One region of the Bulleidia sp. zg-1006 genome, then DNA from elsewhere that is predicted to be linked to it. Evidence: predicted binding sites of a transcription regulator. Region 1 holds the regulator's gene; the other holds the start of a gene.
What was found. The regulator HrcA, encoded in region 1, represses chaperone genes, less so after heat shock. The targets are predictions, from matches to a motif close to TTTTAGCACTNNNNNNNNNNNAGTGCTAAAA.
Positions count from the first base shown of each region.

Region 2: a site for HrcA is predicted at 1,522-1,552, ahead of ftsH (ATP-dependent zinc metalloprotease FtsH). Genes of this name have one in related genera too.

Region 1 is NZ_CP069178.1:509,073-512,509, reverse strand. Features, by position in the region: gene dnaK (molecular chaperone DnaK) at 1-829, opposite strand, end outside; gene grpE (nucleotide exchange factor GrpE) at 843-1,370, opposite strand; gene hrcA (heat-inducible transcriptional repressor HrcA) at 1,363-2,388, opposite strand; gene JOS54_RS02620 (HAD family phosphatase) at 2,552-3,202, shown strand.
Region 2 is NZ_CP069178.1:187,315-190,751, reverse strand. Features, by position in the region: gene efp (elongation factor P) at 1-76, opposite strand, end outside; gene pnuC (nicotinamide riboside transporter PnuC) at 149-1,363, opposite strand; gene ftsH (ATP-dependent zinc metalloprotease FtsH) at 1,563-3,416, shown strand; gene JOS54_RS00925 (CdaR family transcriptional regulator) at 3,413-3,437, opposite strand, start outside.

The sequences.
Region 1 (3,437 bases):
TGAATTTAGCACGCGTTAAAGTTGCTTCTAAATGCAATGGACCAGAAGGACCGGCCGAAATAAATGGTAAGGAAATTTGTGTTTGTAATGTACCACTTAAATCCTTTTTCGCTTTTTCAGCAGCTTCTTTCAGACGTTGAAGTGCCATCTTATCGTTTCTCAAGTCGATGTTATTATCAGCCTTGAAAGTATCCGCTAACCAATCCATGATGCGATTATCAAAGTCATCACCACCTAATTTTGTATCACCGGCGGTTGAAAGAACTTCAAATGTTCCATCTGCAATTTCCAAAATAGAAACATCGAATGTTCCGCCACCTAAGTCATACACCAAAATCTTTTGTTCCATATCATTATCTTTATCCAAACCATAGGCTAAAGCGGAAGCAGTTGGTTCGTTGATAATACGACAAACATCCAAGCCGGCAATCTTACCAGCATCTTTGGTTGCTTGGCGTTGGGCATCGTTAAAGTAAGCCGGTACTGTAATAACTGCCTTTTCTACTTTTTCACCTAAGTAAGCCTCTGCGTAATCTTTTAAGTAACTTAAAATCATTGCTGAAACTTCTTGTGGTGTATATTGTTTGCCTTCTAAAGTTACTTTTTCATTGGTTCCCATTAAACGCTTAATGGAATAAACCGTCTCCTTGTTGGTAATCAATTGACGCTTCGCCGCATCACCAATAATTCTTTCCCCATTCTTAAACGCAACCACCGATGGTGTTGTTCGATTCCCTTCTGGATTAGCGATTACTTTCGCTTCTTTACCTTCCATAACAGCGACACAAGAGTTCGTTGTTCCTAAGTCAATACCAATAATCTTGCTCATATTCTAGTCCTCCTTATTCTGAAACTTTAACCATTGCCGGTCTTAATAATCGATCTTTAATCATATAACCTTTTTGCAATATTTCAATCACTATGTTTGGTTCAACACCTTCCTTAGCTTCACTCATTAAAGCTTGATGGAAGCTACCATCAAATTGATGATTTAAAGCATCAATTTCTTGAACACCTTCTTTCGCTAGAGTGTTTTGAAGTTGACTATAAATCATCTCCACACCTTTGCGATAGGCTTCATCTTGTGTTTCTTGCGCCAAGGCTCTTTCACAGTTATCTAAAATCGGTAATAATTCTTTCGCAAAATTTGCCATTTGGAATTTTGTCCTTTGTTCAAAATCTGTTTGTAAACGTTTCTTCATGTTTTCCGCATCCGCATAGGCTTTTGCATATTCATTTTTCAAGATAGCCACTTGTTCTTCTAAAGTTATGACTTGAGCTTGCAGCTTTTCTTCTGCACTCAATTCAACTTCTTCTTCAACCGGGCTTTCTTCTAATTTTTCTTCTACATTTTCATTTTTTTCAGTCATGGTCATCTCCCTTTCGATAGGCCTCTTCAATCATGCGTGCCACATAATCCAGCAGTGGCACAATCCTGTCATATTCCATACGACTAGGACCGACCACCATTAATTCCCCGCTGTCTTCATCATTCAAGTGAAACTTTGAGCGGACAATCGCTAAATCATTCACCCAAGTTAATTGCGAACCGCCCCTTGTTGTAAGAGCAACCGCATTCGCATTTTCATCCATTTGTTTCCAGATGCTTTCATCTTCAAACATACCCATCAATTTTTTCATCTTATTGATGTCTTCAAATTCCGGTTGGAAAAAAACCTTATCTTTCCCAGAGAAGTAAACGGTATCGTTTGCGAAACGAATGAAAGCTCTTAGAAACGCAGTAAATAAAACATCATGCCTTTGCACAACCGCATTTAGCTCTGGCTTAATTTCTTCTAATCTTAAAGCCAATTCCGTTAAAGCGACACCTTTTAAGCGACGATTCAAAATATCGGTTGTGGTTTCTAAGTCTTGAATGGAAACGGATTGCTTGAAATGAAAGTTTCTTGTTTCCGTATGCCCTTGATCAGTAATAAAGACACAAACTGCATTTCTTTCATCTAACGGGAATAATTTAATGTGTTCTAAGTGCTGTTTTGAAGCATCTGGTCCAATTGCTCCAGCCGTCATGTTAGTCATTTCTGAAACAATTTCACAACTTTGACGAATCGCTTCATCTACACTCATAAGTGATGCTTCAAAGGCATCATGAACAGCAACCTCCATGCGCTTATCCAAATTGGACTCATCCAATAAAGTTTCGCAATAGAAACGATAGCCCATGGTACTAGGAATACGACCACTACTCGTATGTGTCTTTTCTAAATAACCCATTTCTTCCAATACTTGCATATCATTACGAATAGTTGCACTGGAATAAGCTAGGTGATACCTTTCTTGCAAGGCTTTGGATCCAATCGGTTCGGCGGTTTTGATGAACTCATCCACGATAGCTTTAAAGATTTGAATTCTTCTTGGCGTTAGCATCCAACATCACCTCCTTATTGGCACTCTAATTGAATATCTGCTAGTATCGTATCCCATTCGTTTAGCACTGTCAACTATTAAGTGCTAAATTCTTCCAACTTTTTTTGGGATTGCTTCTTCTATCTCTCTACTTGTATGATAGATGTGTTAACAAGGAGTATTTATGAAATATAATGCAGTGATTTTTGATTTTAATGGAACTTTACTATTTGATACGGATTTACATGTCAAGGCTTGGGATACAATCTCACAAAGCTTAAATTGTGGTCCTATTACATTAGAAACCATTCTAACAAAGTATTGGGGACTAGCGAACATTGATTTATTAAAGGGCTTAACGGGAAATCGCTATAGTGATGAAGAATACACTAATCTTTCAAAGAAAAAAGAAGCTTTATATCGCTCCTATGTTGAAGCTGATTCTTCTTTTCAACTAGTGGATGGTGTGCCTGAATTATTGGATTATTTAAAAGACAAGAATATTCCTTTTACCATTGCTTCAGCTTCCATCAAGGATAATATTGATTTTTACATTCGGCATTTTCACTTAGATCAATGGATGGATCCTAAAAGCATTATTTACGATGATGGTAGCTATGCGAATAAGAAAGAAATGTACCAACAAGCCATGAAAAATTTAAAGGTTAGTGATAAAGTACTTGTTTTTGAAGATTCTATCCATGGCATTAAAGCCGCCTTAGAAATAGGAGCCGATGTGATTGCGATTGATTCCCCTCAATTAAGAAATCTTCACCATCCAAATATCAAAGCTTGTATCCACAATTACCAAAATATCTTTGCCTTATTTGATTAGGGAATGAATATTCTTTAGATAATAAGCTTATGGATAAGGTCTTATCCATAAAAATTTAAAAATCTCCTTGAATTGTCAAATCAATTGCAACTTAACTGAATGATATACCTCATATGGAGTTTCCAATTTAAGCATTTACGAGGTCTAAGATTAATTTCTTTCATTTTTGCCTAATCATTGTATGCTTAGAAAATCCTTTCCCTCTATCTGGGGTTATCGTTTTAAGATTTTTTGC
Region 2 (3,437 bases), 320 kb from region 1:
AATCCAGAACAACCCATGGATCATCATCCACTAATACGGTTAATCCCGTCTTAAAATCACCTGCTAAAATTGCCATAGTATCCTCCTAAATCAATTCTACTCACACTAATTCTAGCCTTTTCAAGTCATTCACGCAATGAAGCTTCTCTTAGAAAACTGTTAGTCTCTCTTCTTTATGAGACTTAATATACTTTGTCCACTTAATATAGCCATAGGTTGAATTGGTTAAATAACCAAGCTTCAATACCAATAAGACGTATTGTCCTAACATAATATTCATCGTTGCCTCTAAAATAGCACTGATAAACCACGCCAACCATTGTTCACGAAAGCGAAAGAAAATGAATAAACCATTCGCTATACCAACCGCTGTTGCGCAAGCATCTAAATACGCAAGCCAAGTAGCTACTGTACGATTCATCACAAAGTCAGTTTGAATATCTAAGCCACTAATAAAATAGCCAACTACAACTGTAAAGACCACAATACCGCTAATAACTAAAACTTCTTGCCAACCAGTCAAACGGCGCACAATGGTTAAATCTTCATCTTCCCTATCTTCATGTTTCGACCAATTGATAAAGCTTAAAATATCAATCGGTATCCAGAACAACAATGTAACCACCATAGACGCAAAGCGATACATCAAGACCAAGCTAATCGCTATTTCAACCAATTCCACTGCAATCGAGACAAGGAAATTGTATTTACTTTGTTTCGATATTAATAGTTCACATAAGATATTAAGGAAAGTATCCATGAGGTACAACCACATAATGATAATTCCATTCACCCCATTCGCACTTTCCGATGGAGAGACGATGGCGACTATCGTCGCTAAAACCATAATCGATAAGAACCACGACTTCTCGTAGGTCGTAAACATTTGTCCAAAGACAATCATAATCAATAATGAAATGGATAAGATTGTTAAGGCTGAACATAGATTAAAAAAGAACATTGTTTTTTCAGCCATCTTTTCTTTATAAGTAGCCTGTATTTTTTCTAAATTAGGATTTTTCTCTGTAAAGAATAAGTTCGTACCATCTTGACTTTTGTATTGATGGGCTTGAATGGTATCCTTTTTCAAATGGTCGTATTCCTCTTTGGAATAATTCACAATCATCTTTTGTTCACCCTGTCGGTAAACCACATCAAATACCGTCGCATCTTCACTGAAATCTTCACTTTCTTTATCTCTTGTCATTTCTAGTTGACCAACGTATTTGGTTTCACCCACCTTGGCATTTAATTTTTGGTAACCCATTCCACCAGAGACGATTGCCCCAAGCATCAACAGTGCAAAAATAAGTGTCGCAATTTTGATCATTTTCTTTGAAAAATCAATTTTTATTTTCTTCATTCATTCAACCCCTTAGCTCTGTTTCTATTTCTAAGCCAAAATCTTACTTATTATAATATAAAGCCACTCTTTTTGACGAATAAATAAGTGACCGTCTGTCAACACACAACTTCACATAATCAACCTGCTTTACAATTCAACTGGGGATGATAAAATAGTTTTAGCACTTTTTCATTAAGAGTGCTAAAGAGGTGACAATATGAATAATAACAATAACAAACAACGAAAACCGTTGTTGTATTACTACTCTTTGGTTATGTTAGTGCTGATTTCCATGAATTTAATCTTGCGACCAATTGTCCAGCAACAAAATATCAAGGAAACATCCTACACCACTTTCATTGAGAAAACCAATAATAATCAAGTTAAGAAAGTCCGTGTCGAACAAAATCAAATCTATTACGAAGTTGAAAACGATAAAACCATTTATAAAACAGGGGTTATCCATGATCCACAATTAACGCAACGTCTTTATGAACACAAAGTAGATTTTTCTTCCACCATCAAAGAAGCAAGTAATACTTGGATAGACATTCTATTAGCTTGGATATTCCCGATTCTAATCGCCACTTTCTTTGTTCGTATGTTGATGCGAAATGCCACTAAGAATGGTTCCAATTCCCCTCTTGGTGGTGGAATATTTAACTTTGGTAAATCCAATGCACGTGTACATGAGAAATCCAAAGAAGATATTCGCTTCAAAGACGTTGCCGGGGAAGATGAAGCCAAGGAAAACTTACAAGAAATCGTCAACTACTTACATGATCCAAACCAATACAAATCCATTGGTGCTACGATGCCAAAGGGCATTCTCTTAGTTGGTCCTCCAGGAACGGGTAAGACCATGTTAGCGAAAGCCGTTGCCGGTGAATCCAATGTGCCATTCATCTCTATTTCCGGTTCTGAGTTTATTGAAATGTTTGTTGGTATGGGAGCTTCCAAAGTTCGTGATTTGTTTAAAAAAGCGAAAGAAAAAGCACCTTGTATCGTCTTCATTGATGAAATTGATGCGGTTGGCGGTAAACGCTCCGGTAACATTGGCGGTAATGATGAGCGTGAACAAACTCTGAACCAATTACTAACGGAAATGGATGGTTTTGAAAACAATAATGGGGTGGTTATCCTAGCTGCCACAAACCGTCCGGAAAACCTTGATCCGGCTTTACTTCGTCCAGGTCGTTTTGACCGCCGTGTGCCTGTTGAATTACCGGACCTGCAAGGTCGTGAAGATATTTTAAAGGTTCATGCTAAGAAGGTAAAAACAGAACCAAATATTGATTACAACATCATTGCTCGTATGGCTTCCGGTGCTTCTGGTGCTGAACTGGCGAATATCATTAACGAAGCCGCTTTAAGAGCTGTTCGTGAACATCGTCAAGCCGTTAGTCAAAGAGATTTAGAGGAAAGTATCGAAGTTGTCTTTGCCGGTTATCAAAAGAAGAATGCGATTTTAACGGACAAAGAAAAGTTGGTTGTTTCTTACCATGAAATAGGTCATGCCCTAGTGGCCGCTTTACAAACACATAGCTCCCCTGTGCAAAAGATTACGATTATCCCTCGTACTTCCGGTGCTCTTGGTTATACCATGCAAGTGGAAGAAGGAAACCATCCTCTATACACTAAAGAAGAATTGGAAGAAAGAATCGCGACTTTAACAGGTGGTCGTGCCGCTGAAGAAGTAGCGTTTGGTTCAATTACAACCGGAGCTTCCAATGATATTGAACAAGCCACTCGATTAGCTAGAGCCATGATTACTCGTTACGGTATGTCTGATTTTGATATGGTGGCGATGGAAACCGTGCAGAATAAATACCTAGGTGGCGATACATCTATAGCTTGCTCCGATGCGACAGCTGGTGAAATTGATAAGAAAGTCGTTGCTTTGGTTAAGAAGCAACACGATTTAGCAAAATCCTTATTAACCGAACATAAACAAGACCTAGATAAACTAGCTCAATTCCTTTATGAAAAAGAAACCATTACCGGTGAAGAATTCATGAATATCTTGAATGGAACAAGTGGACAAGTCCAAACAGACGAAAACCAAGACTAATCATCTTGGTTTTTTTCTTGA